Regions from separate parts of the Paenibacillus sp. FSL K6-2862 genome, predicted to be linked through region 2. Evidence: riboswitches for the same ligand, from Rfam matches in the RefSeq annotation. Region 2 holds a riboswitch; the other holds the start of a gene.

Region 1 (7,456 bases), 1.2 Mb from region 2:
TGAACAGCATCTGGGTCTCTTCTTCCAGATTCTCGGAGTCTTCAAACAAGCCCGGTTCCGGAAGATCTTTAAGTGAAGCAAGTCCAAAGTAGTCGAGAAACGATTTGGTTGTTCCGTACAGTATAGGTCGCCCAATCGCCTCAGCTCGTCCTACTTCTTGAATCAAATCCTTATTGACCAGTGTATGGATGGCCCGTTCGGATTTCACACCGCGAATCTCTTCGATCTCAACCCGTGTAATGGGCTGACGATAAGCTACAATGGCGAGTGTTTCAAGTGCAGCCTGAGATAACGAGGTCCGTGCAGGAGAATAAGCCAGCTTTTCAAAATACGCAGCATGCTCCGGCAGCGTTCCCAACTGGACCACTCCCGCAATTTTGAGAATTTGAACGCCTCGCCCCTGGTTCATGAAGTCAGCGATCATCTCCTCTACGGCATCTGACACCAGTTCTACCCGCTGATCCACGATCTCAGCAATTTGTTTGATGCTTAGACCTTCCTCTCCGGACAAAAAGAGCAGCCCCTCAATAATCGACTTCAATTTCGGAAAATCCATGATTCCTTGCTTCCCCTCTCCACTCCATAACGATATCCTCAAACATCCGTTCCTGATAACAGACAATCTGTTTCATCTTCATCAGTTCCAGTACAGCCAAAAATGTGACTACAATTTCATGCCGGTAAATCTGGTCATCCAGCAGTTTGGAAAATAACAGCCTTCCTCCGGGTCCCATACTCTCCAGTGCTCCAACGACATCACGTATACGATCCTTCACCGAGATCTCATCGCGCTGAATTCGTGTAACCGTTGTACGCTTCTCTGCCTTGCGCAGTGCCTTCTGAAAAGCAGCAATCAGATCCGAAGTATGCAAACCCTCTACCGGATTTGATTGGGTCTCCACAGGCATATATGGCCTCAGGTCCTCAGGCTCTTTGGAGAAAATAAGGCTCCGTTCCCATTCCCGCTCATGCAGATGACGGGCTATTCCTTTGTATTTGCGATATTCTATCAGACGTGCAATCAGCTCCGCACGTGGATCATAATCTTCTTCTTCCATATAATCATAATCCTCAAAGTCTTCAATCACCGGTGGTTTGGGCAGTAAAAGTTTGCTCTTGATGGACAGAAGCGTTGCTGCCATTACCAAAAACTCGCTCGTAATATCCAGCTCCAATTCCTGCATCGAATGCAGATACGCCATATATTGATCGGTAATATCGCTGATGGGAATATCCTGGATATGAATTTCTGCCTTATCGATCAGATGAAGCAGCAGATCCAAAGGCCCTTCAAAAGTTTCCAGTTTATATGTAACTACCGTCACTAGACGAATCCTCCCGCCAGAAAAATACAAAACCCCGCTAAGCCGCCGAATCCGATCTCCCGAATTCGTCTGCGCAGAGCAGGGCACTACATTAAATAAGCACTATTTTAGCTGTTTCGTCAAGTTCGCCATTTCAATTGCAGCCGTGGCAGCATCCCAACCTTTGTTACCAGCCTTCGTACCAGCACGTTCAATCGCCTGTTCAATATTCTCCGTTGTAACCAGACCAAAGATCGTAGGCACGCCCGTTTTGAGGTTAATGGCCGCCACTCCTTTTGCCATTTCGTTGCACACATAATCATAATGTGTCGTTGAGCCACGAATAACCGTTCCCAATGTAATGACAGCGTCATATTTGCCGCTCTCCGCCATTTTCTGTGCAATCAGCGGGATTTCGAATGCTCCTGGAACCCAGGCTACGTCGACTTCACTGTCCTGCACCCCGTGACGTTTGAACGCATCGAGTGCTCCGCTGAGCAATTTGCTTGTGATAAATTCATTAAAACGTCCTACAACCACTCCATATTTTAAACCTTCCGATACCAAATGTCCTTCAAAAAAGTTCGGCATTTAAGTCATCTCCTCTAATGAATAATGTAATGTAATTAACCGTTTGTGAGCATTTATTTTTCCATAAATTACATGAGCAAAAAGATTAGTTTTTCTCTTCGTTCTGTTCGATATCATCGAACTTCAACATATGCCCAAGCTTCGCCTGCTTGGTATGCAGGTAAAGCGTATTATCCTCGTTCTCTTCCATCTGGATCGGAACACGCTCCACCACTTCAAGACCATAACCTTCAAGGCCTTTGATTTTGCGGGGATTATTCGTTAACAGGCGAATTTGGCGAACGCCGAGATCCTTCAGAATCTGTGCACCAATACCATAATCACGCAGATCAGCGGCAAACCCGAGTTTCAGGTTGGCATCTACGGTGTCCAGACCTTCCTCCTGCAGCTTATAGGCTTTGAGTTTGTTAATCAGTCCAATGCCTCGGCCTTCCTGTCTCATATAGAGCAAAACGCCATTGCCTTCATCATTAATCTGTTTGAGGGCTGCATCGAATTGCGGTCCACAGTCACAGCGATGGGAGTGGAATACGTCGCCTGTAAGACATTCGGAGTGAACACGAACCAATACAGGCTTCGAAGAATCGATTTCACCTTTGACCAATGCTACATGCTCTTTATTGTCCACTGCATTCGTATAGGCCACTGCTTGAAACTCGCCAAAATCCGTCGGCATGCGGACAGCCACTTCACGTTGAACCAGCTGTTCCTTCTCATTACGGTAACGAATCATGTCCTGAATACTAATCAGTTTCAGGTCATGCTTGCGGGCAATTTCCTGCAGATCTGGCAGTCTCGCCATTGTGCCATCTTCCTTGATGACCTCACAGATCACACCAGCCGGATAGGAACCGCACATGATCGCCAGATCAACAGCAGCTTCCGTGTGCCCGGCACGGCGGAGCACTCCTCCGTCTTTGGCAATGAGCGGGAACATATGCCCCGGCTTGCGGAAATCACTGCTTTTGGCTTCCGGATCAATTAGACCCTTCACCGTAATGGATCGTTCATGTGCAGATATGCCTGTTGTTGTATCCTTGTGATCCACGGAAACTGTAAATGCCGTTCCATGGAAATCTGTATTTTGCTGAACCATCGGTTTCAGATTGAGCTCATCTGCACGCTGCTGCGTAATGGGAACACAGACCAGGCCTCTGCCCTCGGTAATCATGAAGTTGATTACTTCAGGTGTAGCCTTCTCTGCCAGCGCGATAAAGTCCCCTTCATTCTCCCGATCCTCATCATCCACAACAATGACGGGTTTGCCGCGCATCAAATCGTATATCGCTTCCTCTATGGGATCTAGTATGGATTGATCTGACATAAGTTCCCCTCCAGTCTCTCTTTATAATGGTTATGTTCCTTATGCAAAGCCATGGTTGGCCAAAAACTCTTCACTGATACTTTTCGGTTTGCCAGCACCCGTCTCGGGATGCCCTTTGCCGTAATGGAGCAAGTGGTCCACATATTTCCCCAAAATATCACATTCAATGTTGATGGTATCCCCCGGCTTTTTCACCTGAAGCACCGTTTCTCCAATGGTATGGGGAATAATCGATACGGTAAACGATGCTTCTGTTGTCTTCACCACGGTGAGACTAATGCCATCGAGGGTTACCGACCCCTTTGGAATTAAATATTTGAACAGTTCGTGGTCGTCAGGTTTGATCTCAAAAACAACCGCATTCTGATCACGTGTGATCCCGCCAATGACTCCCGTACCATCCACGTGTCCTTGTACGATGTGTCCACCAAAACGCCCACCCGACTGCATCGCCCGTTCCAGGTTCACTTTACTGCCTGATTGCAGCTGACTCAGATTGGTATGACGGTAGGTTTCAGGCATGACATCTGCGGTAAATCCTCCGCTTTCCAGCGTCGTTGCTGTAAGACATACTCCGTTTACAGATACACTGTCACCAATCTTCAGATCGTCCATGATGGCGGAAGCTCCGATATTCAGGACCAATGCTTCGCCTTTTCGACCGATACGCCGAATCTGACCGACCTCTTCCACCAAACCGGTAAACATGCTGCCGCCTCCTTATGCTTATATCTTGCCTTGCTCATTCGCTCCGTTATTCAGGCCAGACAGGGATTCCGCCTATACTGATATTATCTCCAACTTGCTCAATTTCCAGCTGATTCAATTGAATGGCCTGACTCATGCGCTCCACCCCTTCAAATCGGAAGCTTCCGGGTGTGTCGTATCCGCCCACAATCTTTGGAGCGATAAACATCAACAGCCGATCGACCAATTTGGCTTCCAGCATGGAACCATTCAACGTGCCTCCGCCTTCAAGCAGGATGGAGCCGATTTCTCGTTCTCCCAGCTTGCTAAGCGCACTCAGCAAATCCACACGTGGTCCAGGACCACAGCGAATAATTTCTACACCGTAGGCTTCCAGCCGTTCGGCCGCCTCATGGCTCGCCTCATCGGTCGTAAGTACCCATGTCGGTGCTAGTCCATCCTTGACCATCTTGGCTCCAACCGGGAGACGCAGCTTCGAATCGACAACAATTCGCACAGGACTGATCCCTTCCACTTGGAGGCGGGTGGTCAGCTCCGGATTGTCTGCGATAACCGTATCTACACCAACCATGATGCCCTGATGACGATGGCGGAGTGCATGTACGATTTCCCGTGCAGGTTCGTTGGAGATCCATTTGCTGTCTCCACTGCGGGTTGCAATTTTACCATCCAGCGTGGATGCCGTTTTTAAAGTGACAAACGGCAAACCGGTGGTAATGTACTTGATGAATTTTTCATTCAGACGTCTTCCGCGATCACGCAGAATGCCAACCTCAACCTCAATACCTTGTTGACGCAGCATGCTGATTCCTCTGCCGGATACCTGCGGATTTGGATCCTCACAACACACCACGACCCGCTTCACTTTCTCGTGAATCAAACGTTCGCTGCATGGCGGCGTCTTGCCATAGTGGCTGCAAGGCTCCAGCGTCACATATACCGTACTGCCCTCAGCATCGCTGCCAGCCATATTCAATGCGTGTACCTCCGCATGGCCCGTACCCCGCTTGAGATGACTTCCCAGACCTACAACCCGGCCTTCTTTTACAACAACACATCCGACGACAGGGTTAATCCCCGTTTGCCCCTGTGCACGTTCTGCCATATCCAACGCAAGCCCCATATAAAATTCATCATTGATCATTTCCAAGTCCGGTCACCCCACGGTTAGAATCTTAAATTATAGGCCTCCCATCGAGCAGAGAGGCGGTTATACCATATCCAAATAAAAAATCCCCACTCGAACAATCGTTCGGGTAGGGATGATGAGAGACATGTGTCACCAGCAGGATGTCGTTGATACGATTGCCAACAGCACTCCGCCATAATTCCATTTCAGGCAAGTGAAAGCAAACACATACCTAAAGAACACAATTACAGGTAAAGAGCTTCTATGATGTGGCATATGTATGGAAACCGCCGGATAACCGACATTCCCTGCACAGAAATAAAACCTCGTCTTACACTATGCAGCAACGCATCTGCGGAGTGCAGTCCAATTAGGGGCTGCACCCCTCTCCTTCTCCCATCCAGACTATACTGTCGGTTCTGGAATTGCACCAGATCAGCCATCTGCCACAGGCAGACAGGTCACGGACTTTGCAACAGTGCTGGATAGATATCCTCACACAGGTGCATCACCGCCGGTAGGGAATTGCACCCTGCCCTGAAGGATCGCTTTCGTTATTAATTGGATGTTAGCACTTTAACGCTGAAAAATCAATTGTTTTTTGTTCCTTTTTGTCACATACTAACTTTTAATAAGCAAAAGGACATAAAAAAACCGCTTCGTCTTATCAACGAAACGGCCATTTTATCGATTAGGATACGATTAAACTTCTACGACTTCAACAGTTTCCATTTTGTCGCGACCTTCGAAAGCATCAACGAACTCCATACCTTTGGTTACTTTACCAAATACAGTATGTTGTCCATCCAGATGCGGCTGTGGCTGGTAGCAGATGTAGAACTGGCTTCCACCTGTGTTACGGCCTGCGTGTGCCATAGCAAGTGTTCCGCGCTCATGTTTGTTCGGGTTGATCTCACAGTTGATTGTGTATCCTGGGCCACCAGCACCCGTTCCGTTAGGGCATCCGCCTTGTGCGACGAAGCCTGGAATTACGCGGTGGAATACAAGACCGTTGTAGAAGCCGGAGTTAGCCAGTTTCTCAAAGTTTGCCACTGTGTTTGGAGCTTCTTGATCGAACAGGTCGATTAGAACTTCTCCGCCGTTTGCCATTTTGATTTTCGCTTGTTTCGCCATATGTAAATGACTCCTTTCGTATTGACCATCGTTAGTGGTGCCATCCTGCATGACCCTGGGCCAAGCTCTATAGCACTTTTCTTAGTGTACACCGAAACGAGTCCAACCGCAAAATAAACCGCAATTTTTTTCAAAAATGTTGGGCTTGGAGGCAAAAAAAAGACAAAAAGGAATGTTCCTTTTTGTCTTTTTACTATTTAGTATTTCTTAACATTAACGAGTTACAGGCTGTTTGGTGATACGCTCAGGCACGAGGTCATTCTGAATGATGTCCTGGTACGTTTCGCGACGTACAACCACATCACCTTGGCCGTCTTTGACAAACACGACTGCCGGACGGCGAATCCGGTTATAGTTGCTTGCCATGGAGTAGTTGTACGCACCTGTGCAGGCAACGGCAAGCAGATCACCGCTCTGAACTTTAGGCAGGTCCAGATCCCAGATCAACATGTCGCCGCTCTCGCAGCATTTGCCGGCAATCGATACGGTCTCTTGAGCCGACTCATTTGCACGGTTGGCAAGTACAGCTTCATATTTGGATTCATACAGTGCCGGACGCGGGTTGTCCGTCATGCCGCCATCCACTGCGACATATTTGCGCACACCAGGGATGTCTTTGCTCGTACCAACGGTATACAGCGTTGTACCTGCTTCACCAACGATACTGCGTCCTGGTTCAACCCAGATTTCCGGAACGTCATATCCAATTTGGGCAAAGTGATTTTTGACCGCATCTGTGATGGCTTTTACGTATTGTGCGACTTCAAGCGGAGTATCCCCTTCTGTATAGCGGATACCGAATCCACCGCCCAGGTTAACCACTTTGAACGCTACGTTAATACGCTCATATACGCTTGCAGCAAATTCAGCTACACGCTGAATCGCCATTTGGAAGCCTTCCACCTCAAAGATTTGAGAACCGATGTGGGAGTGAACACCCAGCAACACAAGGTTGGACTGTTTGGAAGCCAGCTCAATCGCTTCAAATGCTGTTCCGTTACCGATATCGAATCCGAATTTTGAATCTGTTTGACCAGTGGAGATATACTCATGCGTATGTGCTTCAACACCAGGCGTCACACGAAGCAGGATGTTTACTTGACGATTCTTCTCTGCGGCTACAGCCTGCAGCAAGTGCAATTCATTGAAGTTATCCACAACGAAGCAGCCGATCTCGGCATCAAGTGCCATTTCGATCTCTTCCAATGTTTTGTTATTGCCGTGGAAATGAATGCGTTCAGCAGGGAATCCTGCTTGCAGTGCTGT
Region 2 (7,456 bases):
CACTTATCCTGTAGATAAACTCCAACAAACAGTTCCGTATAACATAGATAAAGTAAGTTTTACGCTAGGAGGCACCTCAGTAAAGATTAAATCTTCTCATGAGAACGGGAAATTTCGATACAAGGTAAAAGTAAAATCAACTATTGCCATCACGGAAAAGTTTCTTGAATTTGAACTTCAGGATAATTTCAAAAACATGGAAAAAAAATTGAGCGAGGAAATGACAGTAGCCATTGAGAAGCTCATTAAAAAAATCCAGCAGCACGAAATAGACCCTGTCGGTTTCGGGTTCTATGCACGGGCTTTTCAGTACCCGTTGTACAAGGAAGTGCAGGACCAATGGGGAAAAGAGCTATCCCGTGCCCAGTTTGATGTCGAAGTTGATCTTCGAATCGCTGCCACCGGGGCAGTAGAGTAATCTAACAGATCAAGACTATTCCTATGTTTATGGAATACCGCAATAATTGCTCGTTCTTCTGGTGGTTAGGTGATTGGGATGGAGATGAAAGCCGACTTACAGAAGAACAATTCAACGCAATCGATAATGCCGTTAGCTCATTGAACGAGATGTACCTTTTCATGAATGTGAATTTAAATTTAAGAATTTCTCTCACTTCCTAACATAATAAATATTATGTAAACTAATTGAGCGCGAAATTGGAAAACCTGAAATAGGTGTGCCTAATTCGGATCTAAAAATTGAATAAACATGCTTAACGCAATGTTATTGTTACCATAAAATCGAACACACAACTAACTCCGTGACTCTTAATATACTCAATAGGTCGCGGAGTTAGTTCGTTGTCCTTTTTTAATTTAGACAGGGAAAAGTGGGTTTCCATTCATTCCTATCCACAGTCCGGATGCTTCCAACTGGCCAGCCAGATGGAGCAGCCAGTCTTCACGCCCTTTGGTTGCCATAACTTGCACGCCCATCGGCAAGCCATCAGCTGTGAGGTGCAGCGGAACACTCATCGCAGGCTGGCCTGTCAGGTTAGCAAGTTGGGTGAAGGGAGTGTAGGTGAGACTTGGCTCAAACATTTCATAGATCAATTGCTGCTGATGCACCTTGTCCAATTCGCTAATCTGCATCAGATGCTGAATTTGCTCCTCATGAGGAGTTAGCTCTCCAACCTTTGGTGCAGGAAAAGCATTAACGGGTGTGATATAGAAGTCGTATCGCTCGAAGAGCGTAGACATCTGTGCGGCAGCCACGTCCCATTCGGCGAGGCTGTGAACGAATTCCGCAGCCGTTACCTTTTTGCCTGCCTCAGCCAGCACCCAGGATTCAATTTCCATATCGCTCGATGTCAAAGATCGGCCCAACGCATGCTCCATGGAGGCGATCATCGCCGCCATTTCACCGCTGTTCATCATATAATAGTTCTCCATCAACCGAACACCGTTGACCGGACTCAATTTCTCCTCCACGTGATGACCTTGTTCTTCCAGCCACCGAACCAGCTTGTACACTGCTTCCTTTGCATCCTCGCTGACAGGGGTGCCAACAGGTGAATCCGTGGTATAAGCAATCTTTAGTTTGCGTTGGTGCGGATAGTTCATATCGGCCAAGTAACTGCCCGGAAAGAGCGGGGCATGAAACGCGGCTTCAGGCTGAATGACCTGCAGGGTGTCCAGTAAGGCGGCACTGTCTCGTACAGTCCGGGATAGCGCGAAGTCGATGGATGCACCTTGCCATTGACGGCCTACACCTGGTCCAACAGGAGTCCGTCCCCGAGTAGGTTTTAGTCCGAATAGTCCACTGAAGGAGGCTGGAATCCGGATCGAACCCCCGCCATCACTGGCTCCGGCCATAGGTACGATACCTGAAGCAACAGCTGCGGCTGCACCGCCGCTTGAACCCCCGGGTGAATGATTCGTGTTCCACGGATTGCGACTCGGACCATGAAGAAGGGGCTCAGTAATATTTTTGAGGCCAAATTCCGGTGTGTTCGTATGTCCAATAATAACAAAGCCTGCATCCCGGAGTCTGGATACAAAGTTAGAATTGCGCAAAGCCCGATGATCCTTGAGAAGGCGGGAACCGGAAGTCAGGATTTCCCCCTCCAGCGATTGCGAGATGTCTTTGAGGAGCAATGGAACGCCTGCAAAAGGCTGTTCATCTGGACGAACGTAGCCGGCTTCCTCACGTGCGCGTGTTTCATATGTACGAATGACCGCATTAAGCTGCGGATTAACTTCTTCTAGGCGAGCATAAGCCGCTTCCAGCAATTCAACGGGGGAAACTTCCCGTGAGCGAACCAGTTCAGCCAGACCTATGGCATCATAGGACGTATATGAGAATGAAGACATGACGATCGTTCCTCTCCGAAAATATGAAATAGTATTAATAGCTGTCCATATGTCATCGTACCACTGGAATTATAAAAAGACAAAAGGCACTGCCGATCCAGAAGGATGTGCAGTGCCTTTAAGATATAAATAAGATCTTTATTACTCTGTCCGTAGCTTAGGAGCTGCGTCTGCAGCTGTGGTAGATCGTTCCTGCTGTTTGGATATAGCGAACAAAGCAATCCAGATGAGAATGAATCCAAGCAGTTGTTCCCATGTGATGAGCGTTCGGAATGCAATCCAGTTCACAAGCACACCTGCCATTGGGAAGCTCAGCTCAGCCAGTGTGGCCACGGAAGCTTTGGTGGACGAGAGACCTTTATAGTATAACAATAGACTCAATAAACCTGGCAATAGCGCCTGCCCCAGAATATTAAGCGCTACAGCTGCCTGTTCTCCTGCACCGGATGGCAAGGTCCACGCTGCACCTTCGTTCCAGGTCATGAAGATCAGCAAGGGCAGAGCTACGACGAAGCGAAGGGAGGTGACCGTCTCATAACGGGTTTGCCCCAGCATCAGTCGGCCCATCACCGTGGAGCCGCCCCATAAGGCAGCAGCGCCAAGTGACAACAGGCTGCCCGCATGAATCCAATTGTTCCAGTTTCCAAGCGGAAGTGTAAACCCAAATGTAAGCAGATAAGTTCCGATAAGAGCAACAACAAATAACCAACCGAAGCGGCGCGGCAGTGTTTCCTTCAGTAAGAACTTAGCTAAAACAATCGCGAAGATAGGCTGCATTTTTTGCAGCAACAAAACGGTATTCGGATCATTGTGTGTCAGTGCGAGCGTGAATAAAACCGTTGCCAGTGCAGAGCCACCCCATGAGATAAAGATAACGGCGATCCAGTGGCGGGCTCGCAATTGTTTCAGGTCGGCGCGGAATTTCCATAAGACGGGTATAGCGACTAAGCTTACGATAATATGCTCCACCAGTACAATTTGAGTAGAGGTCATTGTTTGCAGCAAAATGATGCGGAACAATGGATCTACGCCCCATAGGGCTGCACCGAGAACAACGAGCCAAAATCCGGTATTGCTTCGTTCCTTGCGATAAACAGTTGATGCATGCTGTGTCTTTTCCATATTCAGGACTCCTTCGTCAGAACACGGAATCTTCAGTTGGTAAAATCGACAAAAGCCCCCGTTTTGGCATAAACCAAATAAACGGGGGCTCATCCATGAACATATCGTCAGGAAAGAAACCTTCCCATAGGCGGTATGTCATGTGTTGATCTTCTCTCATCCGGACTGTACCGTCGGCCTTGGAGTCACACCAAGTCAGTCGCTGATAACTTAAGCAGTTAACAGCGAGTCGCGGGCTGGTTCCTGAAGGAACATCACCGCCGGTTGGGAATTGCACCCTACCCCGAAGATCCTATTCAATTTATAGGTTATAGTACAAGTTGTAACATTAATAATTTCATCTTATTCCTGTAAGCGCTAGCAGTTCAAGCATTTTTTTAGAAGATGATGTTCCAGCTTCCTTGCTGCCTGCGCAGAAGCACAATCTGACCGGCGTGATAAGCATCGTGAAGGACCCAGCGGGCGAGCGTTTGAGCCCAGTTTTGTTCGGAATCCAAATAAGCTTCTTCGAGTCTGGAATCCTGTAAATTAACCAGGTTATCGTGCAACTGCTCTGCCACCTTAGTGGTTCGCTCCACAAGTTGGCTCCAGCCAACTTGGTCCAAGGGGTCACCGGGACTGTCAAACGTAGCTTCATTCGATTCGGCAGCGGGTACAGATGGAGCCTGACCTTGAAGGCGCTCTAAGATACGCTCGTTGTAATAATACATATGATTGACCAGCTGCCATATGCTTAGTCCTCCTGAAGGAGGGATCCAAGCTGCTTGCTCTGCGGTCAGCTCTTCAAGTGCCTTCGACAATGGGACGATCCAGTTACATTGATCCCAGGTATCTTCTTTTTGAATAACCAACACATCTAATGCAGTTGTAACAGACGTCATCTTTAAAGTTCATTCCTCTCTAGTGGAACTCATCTCATGACTTGCGTCTTCATGCTTGTAACTAGCTAATATGGTTTGAAATGGTTACAATTAATATAACACAATACAAAAGAAAGTAACCATCTTTATTTGATTTAGATAGTTACATTAGCGGGGGTATAGATGGATAGGTTATGGACAGATTTTGTGAATAGCGACTATCATGATTGGCGCGGCGGGGATCGATCTGAAGACAGACTGGGAAAATCAAGCTGGCAGCAGAATTTCTTGAATCGTTGGCAATTAGAGGCACAAGTGCCTGCATCGACTGAAGAGGAATCCACCATGAGAAGCTTTAGAGATGAGTTACAGTCTCTGGCTATCCGCTTGTCAGCGGGAACGCCCCTAACGGAGAAAGATCTAGCATGGTTAAATGACTTTATGCGGAGTGGTGGGGTGATCAGACGACTAATCTCACAGGATCAAGGACTGGATGTTAAGCTGGTTCCCATCCATGCACATTGGTTTCAGGTGATGGCAGAGGTCGCTGCTGACTTTGCCCTAACACTGGTAGAGGGCGAAGGTAAGAGAATTCGATGCTGTGACAACCCGGACTGCCGCTGGGTCTTCTATGACGATACTCGGAGTAGGACACAGAAATATTGCGATGAAAAAATGTGTGGTAATCTAATGAAGGTCAGGCGTTTTCGAGCGAAGCGTAAGCTGGAATCCAGCGAAAAAAAGAATGAAGTTTAACAATTTAAGAACAGTCATCACTATTGATAGTCGTTTGGTGTTCAGAATTGATAAATATTAACAATCGGTATATAATGTATATATACTAGCGAAAATATAGTCACAAATCATATGTAAGGACAAGCAATGCGGATCAGATCATTTTACAAACCATTACGATTGGAGAGGTGTCTCATGGGGACAGGTTATCTATTGAAAAACGGTTGTGTATTATCGATGGATGCTCGTATTGGTCAGTTTAACAGGGCAGATGTACTTATTCAGGACTCTTTGATTGCAGCCGTTCAACCGAATATCGAGGTGTCCGATGCAGATGTTGTGGTGATCGACGCATCAGACATGATTGTCATGCCTGGATTGGTGGATACACACCGGCATATGTGGGAATCTCTTGTGAAAACAGCTGGAACGAACTGGTCGCTGCCTGTGTATTTGCAAAATCTGTACTATGGTGCCATGGGAAGCAAGCTTCGACCACAGGACAGCTACATTGCCAATCTTCTAGGTTCTTTGGAAGCGCTTAACGCGGGTGTGACGACGGTACTTGATTGGAGCATGCCATATTCACCTGATCACACCGATGGACTTATTCGTGGGCTGCAGGATGCAGGGATCCGAGCTGTCTTTGCTCACGGTGTTCCAGGGGAAACCGCCTATTGGAATCGGGAAAGTACCCTTTCATACCCGGAGAATATCAGAGGGGTGAAGGAGCGTTATTTCTCCTCTAGTGACCAATTGGTCACTTATGGACTAGCTATTCGCGGCCCAGAGTTTAGCCACTGGGATACAACGGTGCAGGACATTCAGCTCGCAGAAGAACTGGATGCAATTTGTTCAATGCATGTCGGGTTTGGTAGCTGGGGATCTGCAGACCGTTCCATTAGCCGAATGTACGAGGCAGGGCTGCTTACCCCGCGTATTAATGTCGTTCACGGCAATACGATGGGCATGGACGAATTCAAAATGCTGGCAGACACTGGAGCCTCTTTGTCAGTTACGCCTGAAGTAGAAATGATGATGGGACATGGCTATCCTGCTACAGGATATTTTCTAGAACATGGTGGTACGCCAACGCTTGGAGTGGATGTGGTGACTTCGACAGGTGGAGACATGTTTTCACAGATGAAATTTGCGTTGCAAGCTGAGCGTTCCAGAACGAACGAGTTATTGCTTGCGCAAGGCGAAATGCCTGGAGAGCTGAGTTTACAATCGAGTCAGGTACTGCGGTTTGCAACTTCGGCCGGTGCACAGGCTTTAGGGCTGGAGCGGAAAACAGGTTCAGTCACACCGGGAAAAGAAGCCGATTTGATTATGATTCGCACAACCGATCTGAATTTGTTCCCCGTTCACGATCCGATCGGTGCTGTTGTGCAATTCGCCAATCCATCCAATGTGGACACGGTCTTTGTTGCAGGAAAACTTGTGAAGCAAAATGGTAAGCTGCTGCATGTGAACCTGGACGACATTCGAAACAAAGCGATGGAAAGTAAGGAATATTTATTAACACAGTATCGGATGTCTGATACGGATCGGATTGTATTTTCTTAAGGATCGGGCAGAAATTAGGCTGGAAGTAAAGATCTCGTATAAATTGTTTAGCCAAAATCAATTGTCGAGAGACACCTGTATCACATAAGAATATATCGCATTGAAGGAGCCGCTAAATGTAGCGGCTTTTTTTATATCTAAACAAAAGGAAGTCAACTATAGACGAGAGCAATGAGGGGGAGAGGTAGCCCTCAGACGAATTATGGCGCGAAGTGACAGCAGAAAAAGACGAAAAAGCCCTTAATTTATGAAGATGCTTATAACAACGAGTTAAAGTGGTTTACGCTCTTGTAAAAGCACTCAAAAAACTGCGCATAATATAAATTATACGCAGTTTTGTTTTAAATCGATTTTCATTTTGCGACCTATCCATCAGTTCATGATATTATTCGCCTCAAAAGCACAAAATAGTACAGTGATCAAAAATAAATTTAGTATATCAACGCGACAACGTGTAGAATACGATAGATTTTTGTAGGTGATCGGTAATATAGAACAAACGACTTTTTTATAGAACAGATCGAGATGAAGCAGCTAGGAAGGTATACTTCAATCTACGTTTGTAATGAGAGGAACATGTCTATGTCAGAGAATCAGAAACGATCTTCGCTGCTTCGGAAAAAGCCACTTGCCTTCGGACAAGAAAATAGTGCGTTAAAGAGGGCACTAGGTCCTTTGGACTTAACAACACTTGGAGTAGGAGCAATTATCGGTACAGGGATTTTTGTATTAACAGGAGTCGCAGCGGCAAATTATGCTGGTCCTGGATTAGTGCTCTCCTTTTTGCTTGCAGGCATCATCTGTGCATTCGCTGCACTATGTTATTCCGAATTCGCATCCAGCGTACCTGCTTCAGG

What was found. Region 2 has a riboswitch for FMN ahead of MHB82_RS14745 (DMT family transporter). Riboswitches for the same ligand answer to the same signal wherever they lie in the genome.
Region 1: it holds a riboswitch for FMN, as region 2 does, so the genes downstream of both, ribD (bifunctional diaminohydroxyphosphoribosylaminopyrimidine deaminase/5-amino-6-(5-phosphoribosylamino)uracil reductase RibD) here and MHB82_RS14745 (DMT family transporter) in region 2, are expected to answer to the same signal.

What each region holds. Positions count from the first base shown of each region.
Region 1 covers NZ_JBBOSN010000001.1:4,454,316-4,461,771, forward strand. Annotated here, with positions in the region: gene scpB (SMC-Scp complex subunit ScpB) at 1-556, opposite strand, end outside; gene MHB82_RS20045 (segregation and condensation protein A) at 525-1,325, opposite strand; gene ribH (6,7-dimethyl-8-ribityllumazine synthase) at 1,428-1,895, opposite strand; gene MHB82_RS20055 (bifunctional 3,4-dihydroxy-2-butanone-4-phosphate synthase/GTP cyclohydrolase II) at 1,981-3,219, opposite strand; gene ribE (riboflavin synthase) at 3,259-3,927, opposite strand; gene ribD (bifunctional diaminohydroxyphosphoribosylaminopyrimidine deaminase/5-amino-6-(5-phosphoribosylamino)uracil reductase RibD) at 3,974-5,077, opposite strand; FMN riboswitch at 5,441-5,605, opposite strand; gene MHB82_RS20070 (peptidylprolyl isomerase) at 5,759-6,190, opposite strand; gene lysA (diaminopimelate decarboxylase) at 6,404-7,456, opposite strand, start outside.
Region 2 covers NZ_JBBOSN010000001.1:3,236,558-3,244,013, forward strand. Annotated here, with positions in the region: gene MHB82_RS14735 (Ger(x)C family spore germination protein) at 1-418, shown strand, start outside; gene MHB82_RS14740 (amidase) at 817-2,313, opposite strand; gene MHB82_RS14745 (DMT family transporter) at 2,455-3,435, opposite strand; FMN riboswitch at 3,580-3,730, opposite strand; gene MHB82_RS14750 (DinB family protein) at 3,813-4,316, opposite strand; gene MHB82_RS14755 (CGNR zinc finger domain-containing protein) at 4,479-5,051, shown strand; gene MHB82_RS14760 (amidohydrolase family protein) at 5,226-6,599, shown strand; gene MHB82_RS14765 (amino acid permease) at 7,182-7,456, shown strand, end outside.